4 regions of the Bradyrhizobium sp. HKCCYLRH2047 genome follow, and region 4 is predicted to be linked to each of the others. Evidence: predicted binding sites of a transcription regulator. Region 4 holds the regulator's gene; each other region holds the start of a gene.

Evidence for each region. Region 4 encodes LexA, which represses DNA repair genes until DNA is damaged. Its sites were predicted from a motif close to TGTTCNNNNTGTGTTCNG; they were not measured.
Region 1: recA (recombinase RecA) is a predicted target of LexA. The motif match lies at 1,612-1,629, and genes of this name have one in related genera.
Region 2: ACQR1D_RS27745 (ImuA family protein) is a predicted target of LexA. The motif match lies at 1,514-1,531, and genes of this name have one in related genera.
Region 3: ACQR1D_RS26550 (DNA recombination protein RmuC) is a predicted target of LexA. The motif match lies at 2,312-2,329, and genes of this name have one in related genera.

The regions. Positions count from the first base shown of each region.
Region 1 is NZ_JBNPUM010000003.1:546,805-550,592, forward strand. It holds gene ACQR1D_RS09810 (hypothetical protein) at 863-1,156, opposite strand; gene recA (recombinase RecA) at 1,721-2,809, shown strand; gene ACQR1D_RS09820 (DUF1835 domain-containing protein) at 3,097-3,788, shown strand, end outside.
Region 2 is NZ_JBNPUM010000015.1:4,430-8,217, reverse strand. It holds gene ACQR1D_RS27755 (UdgX family uracil-DNA binding protein) at 1-91, opposite strand, end outside; gene ACQR1D_RS27750 (putative DNA modification/repair radical SAM protein) at 192-1,430, opposite strand; gene ACQR1D_RS27745 (ImuA family protein) at 1,615-2,403, shown strand; gene ACQR1D_RS27740 (Y-family DNA polymerase) at 2,303-3,788, shown strand, end outside.
Region 3 is NZ_JBNPUM010000013.1:59,572-63,359, reverse strand. It holds gene ACQR1D_RS26555 (AmpG family muropeptide MFS transporter) at 1-1,005, opposite strand, end outside; gene ACQR1D_RS26550 (DNA recombination protein RmuC) at 1,049-2,281, opposite strand; gene def (peptide deformylase) at 2,451-2,978, shown strand; gene fmt (methionyl-tRNA formyltransferase) at 3,116-3,788, shown strand, end outside.
Region 4 is NZ_JBNPUM010000006.1:146,011-149,798, reverse strand. It holds gene ACQR1D_RS16400 (molybdopterin molybdotransferase MoeA) at 1-742, shown strand, start outside; gene lexA (transcriptional repressor LexA) at 948-1,646, shown strand; gene ACQR1D_RS16390 (hypothetical protein) at 1,937-2,377, shown strand; gene ACQR1D_RS16385 (hypothetical protein) at 2,553-2,810, shown strand; gene ACQR1D_RS16380 (ComEC/Rec2 family competence protein) at 2,765-3,788, opposite strand, start outside.

The DNA of each region.
Region 1 (3,788 bases), on a different contig from region 4:
CGACCATTTCCAGGAGTTCGTCGCAGGCCGGACAACGCCTCTCTCCCGCGGCGCCTTGCTGCGAGTGAAGCTCGATCCTTTGAAGGCCGGCCCTGCAGGACGGACACGTCACGTCATCTCTTGTCATCGCCGATATGAAGCGCAGCGCCCGCAATCCGTTCCCCGACATCACGACAATGACGGAGGGAGATGCATCCCGAGCGGAGCTATCAACGTCGAAAGCCCCGGACGTCGTCCGGGGCTTTCTTTCGGCGCGGATGGTTTCAGGGCCGTGCGCCTACGGGTGACGGAGCCTGCAAATGTTGGAGCTGGCAGGCTGCAAGGGATCGGTCGACGCCGCATCACTGACAATACATCACGGACAATACGGGTCAGCCATCATCGCAACGAACAAACAAATCCGGGGCTGATCAAAAATTTGCTCAGACGTACGACAACCACGATCCTATAACGCAACCCAAAGTTTATGACAATGGTTTGTGGCTTGAAGATGTCGTGAGCGCCGGCGTGCCGCGTGATGCGGATCACGCGGGTCTTGTCCGGGCCATTCCTCAGGCCGGCATCAGGAGCTGCGCGAATGGCGCGCTAGCCCATCCTCGGGCATGGTCCGACACAGGGGCGTTCGAGGTTCGTCGTTTCATCTGTCGCTCGTCATATGGCGGTCGTCGAGCTGCTCGGATGCCGCTTGGTGCGGAACTTCGTGGCCGGACTCTGCTTGCAGGGCGGCTGCACATCTGCATCGAAATCGTGCGTCTGCACGCACGATGAGCCGAACAAAAGCAGAAGAGGCGAGGGAACTTCGTTCTTCTCAGGAGAACCACGGACCGTGCGATCTACGCACGCGTGTAGGAGTTTGGTAGTTTCAAGGAAAAGTCTTGACGAGCTCGATCGGCCCGACGATCGCGGCATTGAAGTCGGCGAGGTCTTCGCTGGGAATCCAGTACTCGAGATGCTCTCGGCCGCCGGCCTCATGCACTTCGTACGCGTCGATGAAGCGTCGCAGGATCGCGAAGCGCAGCACATGGCCGCAGCCGCTCGCCGGTACGTTCCAGTCCCTCGCGATCTTCACGGCATAGGCCTCGGTCAGCACCGGGTAGAAGATCGGCTGCTCCGAAAGGCGCGGCGGAAACGCCCGCATGCCCGAGGCTGCGATCAAGGCGAACTCCTTTGGGCCGACCGGGCGCCACAGCGTGAGGGTCTGTTCCTTGTTGGATCCGGTCATGCTGGTCCCGAAAATTGGAAGCGGTAGGGGGCTCACAGAGAAGGACCAGCAGGATGATAGGGCACGGTCGAGACCACAATAACAACTTATAATTGAAGTGGCGTCTGTCACTGGCGCGAGAGGCGAGGTTGGAGCGCTCGGACAGGCCGGTCGTAATTCGCATGATCGCCGGTCGGCGGCTGCGCCGCTCGCGCGCATGGCCTCCGCCTTCAGCCGAGCCAGGATCCTCTCGCGGTCGCCGTCATCGGCGTCCGACTTCGCTTCCGGGCGCGCTCGTCGGGCAGCGCTTCCTCGGCGGTGCTCGGTGCACTGGGCGCCGGCCCCTCGAGCGGCAGGCGTGTCCCCGCGGTTGTCAGGGGTTTGCGAAGAGAAGAGGCGTGATTGTCGAGAAGAACATATTGCGAACAAAGAACGGATGGAGTACATTCACCTCAAGATTGCTGGCCGACCTCGTTAACCGTTTGTCCATCTCGCGAATCCCCGCCATAAGGAGCGCCAATGTCCGCCACCGCCCTGCGTATCGTCGAAGGTTCCTCAATGGATAAGAGTAAGGCGCTCTCTGCTGCGCTGTCCCAGATCGAACGTCAGTTCGGCAAGGGCTCGGTGATGAAGCTGGGCAAGAACGACCGCTCGATGGATGTCGAGACGGTGTCGACCGGCTCGCTCGGGCTCGACATCGCGTTGGGGATCGGTGGGCTGCCGAAAGGGCGCATCGTCGAGATCTACGGTCCGGAATCCTCGGGCAAGACCACGCTGGCGCTGCACACGGTGGCGGAAGCGCAGAAGAAGGGCGGCATCTGTGCCTTCATCGATGCCGAGCATGCGCTCGATCCGGTCTATGCGCGCAAGCTGGGCGTCAACATCGATGAGCTCCTGATCTCACAGCCGGATACGGGTGAGCAGGCGCTGGAGATCTGCGACACCCTGGTGCGTTCCGGTGCGGTCGACGTGCTGGTGGTCGACTCGGTGGCGGCGCTGGTGCCGAAGGCCGAGCTCGAAGGCGAGATGGGCGAGTCGCTGCCGGGCCTGCAGGCCCGCCTGATGAGCCAGGCTCTGCGCAAGCTGACGGCCTCGATCAACAAGTCCAACACGATGGTGATCTTCATCAACCAGATCCGCATGAAGATCGGTGTGATGTACGGCTCGCCGGAGACCACCACCGGCGGCAATGCGCTGAAGTTCTATGCCTCGGTCCGCCTCGACATCCGCCGCATCGGCGCGATCAAGGAGCGCGACGAGGTGATCGGCAATTCCACCCGTGTGAAGGTGGTGAAGAACAAGCTGGCGCCGCCGTTCAAGCAGGTCGAGTTCGACATCATGTATGGCGAGGGCGTCTCCAAGATGGGCGAAATCCTCGATCTCGGCGTCAAGGCCGGCATCGTTGAGAAGTCCGGCGCCTGGTTCTCCTACGATAGCCAGCGTCTCGGGCAGGGACGTGAGAATTCGAAATCGTTCCTCAAGACCAATCCGGACATGACCGCCAAGATCGAAGCCGCGATCCGCCAGAACTCCGGCCTGATCGCCGAGCAGATCCTGGCCGGCAACGCCGAGCGCGACGCCGACGGCGAGGAGCCGGCGGAGGAGTAGAGGTACGACGGCGGCGGGTGCCGTGGACGTCGTGTTGCCGACGTTCCGGCGCCCGTTTGCAGAAGTGTGGTGTTCTGCCGAAATCTGCGTTGCTGCATGACCAATGCAGTGAGCCCGGGTTTCTGAGCGCCGGATACGATCTTCAGTGCGAATAATCGAAAACGTGCGAGCGGACCGGATCCGCGCGGCGGCACCGACGTTTCCGGCGCCGGTCCTGGGCGCCGGGAGCCGATTGCGAACGTGTTGATAGCGCCTTGAGCCAATCAGGTCGTGCCGGAGCCAACAGCATGACACGTTTGATTTTAGCGGCCGATGATCCCAGCGCCGGAGCGCTTCGGAGGGGCGGCTTTGCCGACCTGGTGGTGCCAATTCTCCATCGTTTCGTGTGGGGACCGCTGCCATCCGATGCCGAATTATCGGCTTATCTCGTCCAGCGCACCGTGCGACGGAAGCGGGGGCATTGGTTGGATTTCGCCTCGCGCGTCGACTTCATGGCGGTCGGCGGGCGGAGTCAGAGTTTTCTCGAACTTGTCGACCGTTGCGATAGCGTCGAACTGTGGATGGGGACCCGTCCGAACGATCAGTTGGTGCTGATCTGGCTCTTGGATTATCTGCGCGATTACGCCGAGATCGCGACGAAGATCGTGTTGCGACACCTCGATGCGCCAGTCTTCGACGCCTTGGCCAGACAACCCGCCGGCCGGACCATTGCCGGCGTGGCGCTCGCGCGTGAGCATCTCGACCTGGGCCATCTGGCATGGCAGGCGTTTCGGACGCCGACGCCGCAAGCCTGGTTCGATCTGTTGAAGCAGGATCTCAGTGCACTGCCGCAGCTTCGCCGCTGCGTGCAGGAGATGCTCGATGAGCTTCCCGGTGTTGCCACGGGCCTGGGAGCATCGGAACTGCGAATCCTCGAATTGCTGTCAGCCGGCTATCAGCACCCCTTCGACCTGTTGCCGCATCATCGGGATCGCTTTCA
Region 2 (3,788 bases), on a different contig from region 4:
CCGCCGGCCTGACGTCGTTCATCGCCAGCGCCCGCGCCGCCCGGCGCCAGCCGTCGAAATCGGTGTCGCTGTCGAGGGTTACGACGTGCATTTGTCTCCTCACGTCATTGCGAGGAGCGAAGCGACGAAGCAATCCAGAGTCGTCGTGTCGCCCCTGGATCGCGTCGCTGCGCTCGCGATGACGGCTTCCGTCAAAATCCAAATCCCAGCTGCTGCGGTTTCGGCCGCAGCAGGGCTCTGAGGCTGGCACCGTCGAGCAAAGACGGAGACGGCCGGTGGTCGGAGAGAACGATGAACGGCAGCGCCTTGTTCCGGACGACGTTGAGCCGGGCGAGATCCGCAAGGCGGATCGTGGTGGTGCGCCGGGTCGCGAGGATGCGCTGCACGGTGCGGGTGCCGAAGCCGGGTACGCGCAGCAGCTCCTCGTGGCTTGCGGTGTTGATGTCGAGCGGGAAGCGGTCGCGATGGCGCAGCGCCCAGGCAAGCTTGGGGTCGATGTCGAGCGGCAGCATGCCCTCGTTCTCCTCGACGATCTCGTCGGCGTCGAAGCCGTAGAACCGCATCAGCCAGTCGGCCTGGTACAGCCGGTGCTCGCGCACCAGAGGCGGGGCCTGCAGCGGCAGCGCGCGGCTGGCATCGGGGATCGGGCTGAAGGCGGAGTAATACACCCGCTTGAGCTTGTAGGCGCCGTAGAGATTGGCCGAGGTCGACAGGATGACGCGGTCGTTGGCCGCGTCGGCGCCGACGATCATCTGCGTGCTCTGGCCGGCCGGCGCAAAGCGCGGCGGCTTCGCCCGGCGCACCGTCTTCTTGGCTTCCGCCGTCTCGTCGAGCTTCAGCCTGAGACGGCCCATGGTGCGGCGGATCGCGCGCTGGTCCTTCTCCGGCGCGAGCTGCGTCAGGCTCTCTTCCAGCGGCGTCTCGATGTTGATGCTGAGCCGGTCGGCGTAGCGGCCGGCTTCCGCGATCAGCGCCTCGTCGGCTTCGGGAATCGTCTTCAGATGGATGTAGCCGCGGAAGCGATGCTCCTCGCGCAGCTTGCGCGCGACGCTCACGACCTGCTCCATCGTGTAGTCCGGGCTGCGGATGATGCCCGACGACAGGAATAGCCCCTCGATGTAGTTGCGGCGATAGAAGTCGATGGTGAGCTTCACCACCTCGTCGACCGTGAAGCGGGCGCGCGGCACGTTGGAGGAGGCGCGGTTGATGCAATACAGGCAGTCGTAGTTGCAGGCATTGGTCAGCAGAACCTTGAGCAGCGAGATGCAGCGTCCGTCCGGCGCATAGGAATGGCAGATGCCCATGCCGGGCGCGGTCGAGCCGAGACCCTTGCCGTCGCGGGAATCCCGCATCTCAGTACCGCTGGAGGCGCAGGACGCGTCGTACTTGGCGGCATCGGCCAGGATCTCCAGCTTGCGGAGCAGCTCCATACCTTTGAATCCCTTTGATTCCATTCGTTGAATCGTATCCGGGGCAATCCCGATTGACTCTCTCGAAGGCGTTAGCTTTATATTAGAACGTATCATGAACAAAGAGGGTCGTCGCGGGTTCAACTGCCTGCTTCACTTGAGAACGGCAGCGCCCGCACGATGGATTGAAGAGGAGCGGCGACGGATGACCGGCGCACGCATGGATACGCTCGCGCGTCTGCGCGGCCGCATTGCCCGTCTCGAGGCGGGAGATGGCGCACATGATTTGCGCCGGGTCGCGCTCGGCCATGACGCGGCCGATGCGGTGCTGCAGGGTGGGCTCGCCACCGGCGCGCTGCATGAGGTGTTCGCCGAGACCTGCCGCCAGGCGGCGGCCGCGACCGGTTTTCTGTGCGGGCTTGCCGCGCGTGTCGCCGCGCGCCGGCCGCTGATCTGGATCCGGCAGGATTTCGCCGAGCGCGAGATGGGCGCGCTGTCGATGAGCGGGCTCGCCGAGCTCGGCCTCGATCCGTGCCGACTCGTGATCGTGCGCGCGCCCGATCTCGATCACGCCCTGCGCACCGCCGCCGACGCGCTCGTCTGCGATGCGCTGGGCGGTGTGATGCTGGAGGTGTGGGGCGAGACGCAAAAGCTCGATCTCGTCGCCAGCCGCAAGCTGACCCTGGCGGCGCAGGAGTCCGGGGTGACGGCGCTCATGCTGCGCATCGCGGCCACGCCCGAGCCCTCGACCGCCGAGACGCGCTGGATCGTCCGCACCGCGCCGTCGCTGCCCTCGGCGCCGTGGATGGCGTGGGGCGCACCGCGCCTCGATGCCGAGCTCATTCGCAACCGTCACGGCCAGACCGGACGATGGATCATGGAGTGGACCCCCGATGCATGCCGTTTCAATGAACCGGCGGCGGATCCTCAGCCTGTGGCTGCCGCGCCTGCCCATCGATCGCATCAAGCGCAGCCGCGCCGCCGATCCGCATGATGGCCTTCCGCAGGCCGTCGTCCTCAAGGATGCCAATGTGCTGCTGATCCATTCGTTGGACGAGGCGGCGGCGCGTCACGGCGTCAGCCTCGGCCAGCCCTTGGCCAATGCCCGCGCGGTCTGTCCCGATCTCGTCGTGCACGAGGCGGATTTGGCGGCTGATGCAAAGATGCTGGAGGGCATCGCCGACTGGTGCGACCGCTTCACGCCGCTGGTGGCGCTCGATCCCCCGCATGGGCTTTTGCTCGACATCACCGGCTGCGTGCATCTGTTCGGCGGCGAAGCCAGACTGATGCGGTCGGTCTGCGACGCGCTGACCGCGCACGGCCTCATTGTGTCGGCGGCGATCGCCTCCAACGCCGTCTGCGCGCGGACGCTGAACCGGCAGGTGCACGGCCGCATCGTGCCTGATGGCGAGGAGGCGACTGCGGTGGCGCCGCTGCCGGTGGCCGCGCTGGGCGGCAGCGAGGCGATCACGCTCGGCCTGCGCCGCGCCGGCTTGAAGACGATCGGCGACGTCGCCGCGCGCGGCCGCAACGAGATCACCGCGCGGTTCGGCGCCGCTTTCACCCGTGTGCTGGCGCAGGCGCTGGGCGAGGCCGATGCGCCGATCAGCCCGCGCAAAGTCCCGCCGGACTACATCGTCGACAAGCGCTTCGCCGAGCCGGTCGCGACCGACACCGTGATCGCGGCCAGCCTCTCCAGCCTGGCCGCGATGCTGGTGGCGGCGATGGCGCAGCAGGGCAAGGGCGCGCGGCGGCTGGAGGCCTGCTTCTTCCGCACCGATGGGCTGGTGCGCGTCATCGCGGTCGACACCGGCCAGCCGGTCACCGAGGCCGTCGTCATCGACCGGCTGTTTCGCGAACGGCTCGAGGCGCTGAATGATCCGCTCGATCCCGGCTTCGGCTTCGACATGATGCGGCTGTCGGCCAGCCGCAGCGAGATCGTGGTGCAGCAGCAGCGCGATCTCGATGCGCATGTTCATGACAATGATGAGCTCTCGGCCCTGATCGACCGCATCGCCGCGCGCATCGGCGGCAAGCGTGTGGTCGTGCATCTGCCGGTGGATACGCATATTCCGGAGCGCGTAGCGCTGCCGCTGCCAGCGCAGCACCATCTGGCGGCCACCAGCACGGCCGCTTGGCCCGAGCGAAGCGACGGCGAGCCGCCGTTGCGACCTCTGCGGCTGTTCGCGCGCCCCGAGGCGATCCAGGTGATCGCCGGCGTACCGGACGGCCCGCCCGCGCGCTTCGTCTGGCGCCGCGCGGCGCATGCCGTCGTGCGCGCCGAAGGCCCGGAGCGCATCGCGATGGAATGGTGGCGGCCGGACGGGCAGGGCCTCACGCGTGACTATTTCCGCGTCGAGGACGAGCACGGCCTGCGCT
Region 3 (3,788 bases), on a different contig from region 4:
CAGGCTGGTGGCGAGCGAATAGCGCCGCGCGACGAAGCCGCCGGCAAAGCCGCCGGCGAGCGTGGCGGCGAGGCCGACGCCTTTCACGATCGCTGCGTAGTCGACCTTGCTGAAGCCGAGATCGATCACGAACGGCGCGGTCATCGTGCCGGAGAAGGCGTCGGTGAACTTGAACAGCACGACGAAGGCGAGCGCCGTGAGCGCATCACGTCGGCTGAGGAACTCGACGAAGGCTCCGGCGGCCGCATGCATCACGCGGGTGAGCGCGGTGTCCGCGCCCATCGCGGCCTCCGCCTGCTGCGACTGTGCCGGCTCGGTCGCCGCGAGGGCCGTGATCGTGCCAATCAGCACCATTCCGGCCATCGCGACATAGCCCCACATCCAGGACGACGGACGCGTCAACCCCGAGTTCTCGAATGCACTGACCACCACCAGCGCGCCGGCGGTCGAGACCAGCATGCCGATGCGGTAGGCGGCGACATACGCCGCCATGCCCGCGGCTTGCTCGCTCTCCGGAAGGCTCTCGACGCGGAAGGCATCGACCACGATGTCCTGGGTCGCCGACATCGCGGCGACCAGCAGCGCGGCCAGCGCGACCATGAACGGCGCATGCGCCGGGTCAGTCACGGCCAGCAGCAGGATGGCCGCGATCAGCAGCAATTGCGCGAACACCAGCCAGCCGCGCCGCCGCCCGAAGGCGCGCGTCAGCAGCGGCACGTGCAGCGCGTCGACCAGCGGCGCCCAAAGGAATTTCAGCGTGTAGGGCGTGCCGACCAGCGCGAACAGCCCGATGGTCCCGAGATCGACGCCGAGCTCGCGCATCCAGATCTGAAGCGTCGAGCCGGACAGCGCCAGCGGCAGACCTGAGGAGAAGCCGAGGAACAGCACCACGAGCACGCGCGGCTGCAGGTAGACGGCCATGCTCTCGCGCCAGGTGGGGGCGGGCTTGGCCTCAGGCTTTGCAGCGGTTGCTCTGATGTCGGAGGCGGCGTCAGGTGCGGTCATCGGTGGGTGGTAGCAGATCTGGACAGCTTTCGCGACGCCGCGGTCATTCCCCCGCCTGCATCCGCCCCGCCAGCGGAAACAGGTCCGGCGTCGCGCCCGCGCCCGGCGCAATGCGCGGAGAGTCCGCCGGCGCATCCGGCTTGCTGAAATCGAGCTCCTCGATCCGCGCGGCGCGCTTTTCGATCTTGTCGGCGGAGATGAGGATCTGGCGGATGTCCTCGCCGACATCGCCAAAATGCTTCTGCAGCTTGAGCACGCGCTCGCGCAGGCGGCCGAGGTCGTCGCCGAGATGGATGACCTCGTTGCGGATCTGGTCGGCGGCGTCGCGGATGCGCGCGTCCTTCATGATCTGCTGCATGACCTGGATCGCGAGCATCAGCAGCGACGGCGACACCAGCACGACACGGGCGCGATAGGCTCTCTGGATGACATCGTCGAAGCCGTCATGGATCTCGGCGTAGACCGATTCCGACGGCACGAACATCAGCGCCGTGTCCTGCGTCTCGCCGACCACGAGGTACTTCTCGGCGATGTCGTTGACGTGGCGCAGCACGTCGGTGCGCAGCCGCTGCGCGGCGGCGCGCTTCTCCTCTTCGGTTTCGGCATCATGCAACGCGGTCACGGCTTCCAGCGGAAACTTCGCGTCGATGCACAGCGGCCTGGTGTCGGGCAGGAACACGACGCAGTCCGGCCGCTTGCCGCTGACGAGCGTGTACTGGAAGGCGTAGCTGCCCTTCGGCAGCCCGTCCTGGACGATCGCCTCCATGCGCGCCTGGCCGAATGCGCCGCGCGACTGCTTGTTGGCGAGCACGTCGCGCAAGGTCGTGACCTGTGTCGTGAGCTCGCTGAGATCGCGATGCGCGTTGTCGATGATGCCGAGCCGCTCGTGCAGCACGCGCAAGGAATCCATGGTGTGGCGCGTGGTCTGCTCCATCGATTGGCCGACGCGATGGGTGACGGCGTCGAGCCGCTCGTTGACGCTGCGCGCCAGGTCCACCTGCCGCCCGGCAAGCAGCTGCGCCATCGCGTCGACCCGGCCGGAGGCCTCGCTCTGCACCCGGATCATCTCGCCGAACCGCTGTTCGATCTCATCGGCGCGCATCGCCTGCTGGGCCGCGAGCTCGGCGCCGCGCCGGCCGGAGCGCACCACGGCCGCGACGATCATCAGCAGCAGGAGCAGAACCAGCACGCCAAACCCGATCAGCGCGTCGCTGGCGCGCACCGGCAGATCGCCGATCATGACGACGACAGGATTGAGGGACTGGCTGGCGGTCATCACCCCCGTCTATCCGATTCGCAAGAGTTCGCGAACGAAGAGAGAACATTTATGGTTAAGGCCGGGTAAAGAATCATGGTTAGCGAGACATTGAAATTCATGGTTAGCGAAGTCTTAACTGCGAGCCATCACATTGACCGCGCCGGTTCCGCGGCTTAAATCGCGCGCCATGTCCCTAAGAGAAATCATCATCCTGCCGGACCGGCAGTTGCGGCTGGTGTCCAAGCCGGTCGAGAAGGTCACGCCGGAGATCCGGCAGCTGGTCGACGACATGTTTCAGACCATGTACGACGCGCCAGGCATCGGGCTCGCAGCGATTCAGGTCGCGCAGCCGCTGCGCGTCATCACCATGGATCTGGCCAAGCCCGACGCGAACGGGGAAGGCAAGCGCGAGCCGCGCGTCTTCATCAATCCGGAGATCGTTGCCAAGTCGGACGAGCTGTCGGTCTACGAGGAAGGCTGCCTGTCGATCCCCGAATATTACGAGGAGGTCGAGCGGCCGGCGCGTGTGCGCGTGCGCTTCACCGATCTCGACGGGCTGGTCCGCGAGGAGGATGCGGAGGGGCTCTACGCCACCTGCATCCAGCACGAGATCGACCATCTCAACGGCGTGCTGTTCATCGACTATCTGTCGAAGCTCAAGCGCGACCGCGTGATGAAGAAGTTCACCAAGGCCGCCAAGCGCGCCGGCGAGTAACGATCAACTCTCTCCCCCGTCATGCCCGGGCTTGACCCGGGCATCCACGTCTTGCCTCTCGCGTTGGCATTGCGACGTGGATGGCCGGGACGAGCCCGGCCAATGACGGCAGGATGAAGCCTTGAGGGGCGCACCAGATGCCGCTTCGCCTGATCTTCATGGGCACGCCGGATTTCGCCGTGCCGACCCTGCTCGAGCTCGCCGGCCACGGCCACGAGATCGTGGCCGTCTACACGCGCGCGCCGAAGCCCGGTGGCCGCCGTGGCTTGGCCTTGGTCCCGACTCCGATCGAGACCGAGGCGCGGCGGCTCGGCATTCCCGTGCTCACGCCGAAGACGCTGAAGACCGAGGACGCGCTGGCTGCGTTCTGCGCCCACCAGGCCGACGCCGCCGTCGTCGTCGCCTATGGCATGATCCTGCCGCAGGCGATTCTCGATGCACCAAAACTCGGCTGCTACAACCTCCACGCCTCGCTGCTGCCGCGCTGGCGCGGCGCCGCGCCGATCAACCGTGCCATCATGGCAGGGGACGCCGAAAGCGGCGTGATGGTCATGAAGATGGATGTCGGTCTCGACACCGGCGACGTCGCGATGGCCGAGCGTCTGCCCATCACTGACGCGATGACGGCGTCCGACCTGCACGATCGCCTGTCGCGCATCGGCGCCGACCTGATGGTGCGGGCGATGGCCGCGCTGGAGCGCGGCGGGCTGACGTTGACGAAGCAGGCCGAGGGCGGCGTGACCTATGCGGCCAAGATCGAGAAGGCCGAGGCGCGGATCGACTGGACGAAGCCGGCGCATACGGTGCTGC
Region 4 (3,788 bases):
ATCCCTGGCGGCCAGCATGAATCATCCGGCGCTGCCGGTGCGGCGGCGGCCGAAGGTGGCGCTGCTCGCCACCGGCGACGAGCTGGTGATGCCGGGCTCGACGCCCGGCCCGGGGCAGATCGTCTATTCCAACGGCTACGCGCTGCGGGCGCTGGTGCGCAGCGAGGGCGCGACGCCGATCGATCTCGGCATCGCCGCGGATACGATGGCGGCGACGGTCGCTGGAATCCGGCGCGCCCGCGCGGCAGAGGCCGACGTCCTGATCACGACCGGCGGCGCCTCGGTCGGCGATCACGACCTGGTCAAGCAGGCGCTGGAGGCCGAGGGCGTCGAAATGGCGTTCTGGAAGATCGCGATGCGGCCGGGCAAGCCGATGATGCACGGACGGCTCGGCGACATCAGGGTGATCGGACTGCCCGGCAATCCGGTGTCGTCCTATGTCTGCGCCATCCTGTTCATGGTGCCGCTGATTCGGCGCCTGCTCGGCCGCGACGAGGCCGTGATGCCGCGCGAGACCGCCCTGCTCGGCCGCGAGTTGGGGGCGAACGATTCGCGCGAGGACTATCTGCGGGCGCAGCTCAAGGAGCGCGCCGACGGCACCCTGGTCGCAACACCGGTGACGCAGCAGGATTCGTCGCTGCTCGGCAATCTCGCGCTGTCGCAGGCGCTGGTGATCCGGCCGGCGTTTGCGCCGAAGGCGCCTGCCGGCAGCCCGTGCGAGATCCTGCGCCTGCCGAACTGAGCCGCTTCCCCGGTAAAGCCCGGTCCGTTCATCATATTTTTAGGATTGCGGAACACACATCGAACATATAGTGTCCGTTCATGATTTGTTTTTAGTATGTTGCGGGCGACGCGATGACGGTCCGACTCCAGGGCGCTCTCAGCCGGCTTGTGCTCAAGGCGCAGCTCCTGGACTCGGACAACAACAAACCGGGGACCAGGTCGAAATGCTGACGCGCAAACAGTACGAACTTCTGCGGTTCATCAACGAGCGGCTCAAGGAAGCCGGCGTGCCGCCGTCCTTCGACGAGATGAAGGATGCGCTCGATCTGCGTTCGAAGTCCGGCATTCATCGCCTGATTACGGCGCTCGAGGAGCGCGGCTTCATCCGCCGGCTGCCGAATCGCGCCCGCGCGATCGAGGTGATCAAGCTGCCCGAGCTGTCGCAGGCCGCGGGCAACCGTCGCGGCTTCACGCCGTCGGTGATCGAAGGCAATCTCGGCAAGGTGCGCACCAGCACTCCCGCGCTAGACGATGGCGAGCGCCCTGTCGCGGTGCCGGTGATGGGCCGCATCGCCGCCGGTACCCCGATCGAGGCGCTGCAGACGCGCAGCCACACCATCAGCGTGCCTGCGGACATGCTCGGCAACGGCGATCACTATGCGCTCGAGGTGCGCGGCGACTCTATGGTCGATGCCGGCATCCTCGACGGTGACATGGCGCTGATCCAGCGCAACGAGACCGCCGACACCGGCGACATCGTGGTGGCGCTGATCGACGATGAGGAAGCGACCTTGAAGCGCTTCCGCCGTCGCGGCGCATCGATCGCGCTCGAGCCGGCCAACACCGCCTACGAGGTGCGCATCCTGCCGCCGAACCGGGTGAAGATCCAAGGCAAGCTGGTCGGGCTGTACCGCAAGTACTGATCGCGAATGGGATCGGTCGCTCGGCGGCGGGCGCACGCGCTGTCGCCGCCGAGCGAGAAGCCAGCCAAGCTGGAAGCAGCCAGCAAAATACGCCACACGCGAATGCACTTCATGATGTGCAGCGCGGCATGCTCAAACGCTTGTGATCGGCCGCGGGCACACGCGATGCAGATCAGCGCAGAATTGCCGCGAAGCGCGCGCTAACATCACCATCGATGTCCACTCTGATAGAGGCCTGCGCCTGTCCGGGGGGAGCGTGGGTCGGCTATCTCTCAACGAGGAGCGATCCGATGTGTGACTACAGCCTCCATGCGGTTGCGTCCCGTCCCGCCAAGGTCGGCGAGACGTTGATCTCGATGACCTTCCGTGGCACCGCCACCCGCGGCTTCGCGTTGGAGAGCGAGCCGACCGTCGCAGTCTGCATGCTGCCCGGCACCGAGTTGGCCTTCGCCGAGGACGTCCGCTACGACAGCCGCTGGCTCTGGACCCGGACGATCCGCGAGCGCGTCGCGAAGTTCAACAGCATCGAGACGCACATTCCCGATCGCCATCACGACGCGATCGAGTTCGCCGACGGCCGCCACGTGCTGGTGACCCAGCTCTGCGAGGGCCAGCGCGTCACCGTGCTGCAATTGCCGGTCAGCAAGCAGCCGGCAGAGCGTCGCCCGGACATCGGCGAGGACGTGCCGACGTCGCAGGCCACACCGATTCGCCGCATCAGCATCACCTGAGGGCCTGCGCGTCGGCATTTCTGTCGGTCATGAGCGCGCTTTCGAAGGTGGGAGACTTGGTCAACTTGGGTTCTGCAAGCGCAAAGTCCTCTCGGGCGAATCTCACGCCCCGGCATCGCATCGGATAGGAAAGACATCCCTCGGCCGGCATTGTGTGCCGGGGGAGCTTGCCGCCGTGGTCAACAAGATCGATTGGAACAAGGCCGGACGGATCACCGAGCCCGGCCGCTATATGCTTGCGTTCGGCTGGCTGACGGTCACGGCTGATGACATCGCCATCTGGCAACGCTATCCGGGCACCGCGTTCACGCTGGTCGAAGGCCCCTCGCTGTTCGATGGACCTGGTGACACCGAGTATCATCTCGGCACGTTCGAGCTGCCCGGCGCTCAATCCTGCTCGCCCTGCTCCGTCTCCGGCGGCGTCGCGTCCTGAAGCGGCGCGGCCGGCGCACGCGGCGTCAGCGTCGTGTCGAACGCGCCGGCCTCGGCGGGCGCCGGCCACCATGGGCGGTCGGTGCCGCCGGCGCGCGCCGGCGTCACGGTGAAGCCCTTGCCCCGCTGCACCAGCATCAAGGCGCCCTGCTGCCGCAGCCGTTCGCGATCGATCACGGCCGCCGCGCAGGATGACGGCGCGGCGCGCGCGGTGACGATCAGCGCGGCACGGGTGCAATCATCGGCGAGCGCCTCGGCGCGCAGGGTCAGGGCGGCGAAGCGGCCGTCGGCCATCGCGACCACGCAGCCCGCCTCGTCGCAGGAGACGCCATCGGCGAGCGACGGATCCGCCGGCAGCCGGGCATCGGCGTCGGCCGCGAGCCACTCCTTGGTGGCGAACACGTCCTTCCCCGTGCGCATCACATGCAGGCGCCCGTCACGGCTTCGCACCGCCACCGCGCGCCCGTCACCGGCGATCAGCACGTCGGGCAGCGGCGTCGTGGCGGCCCACGCGGTGGCCACCACGAGCCCGACGGCGCCCGACCAGCGCAGCGGTGTGCGCAGCAGGCCGATCACGATGACGCCGAGGCTGGCGAGGATCAGCGGGCCGATGCCGAAGGCCGGGATGCGCCCGACCGCGCCGGGCAGCGCCGCCACCCAGCGCGTCACCGCGATCATCCAGTCGATGCCGAGGCCCATCAGCGTCCACCAGACGCCGTCCAGGCCGAACGGCGCCGCCACCAGGCCCATCAGGCCGGCGGGCATCACCAGCGCCGAGACCACCGGCATCGCCGCGAGATTGGCGAGCACGCCATACGGCGTGACACGATGGAAATGGAAGGCGGCATAGGGCGTGGTCGCGAGCCCGGCGATCAGCGAGGCCAGCAGCAGCATCGCGAGCTCGCGCCCGCCCCACAGCGCGACGCGCTGCGTCGTGGAGCTGTCCGGCGTCGCGAACAGCCTGGGCAGGCCGAACTGC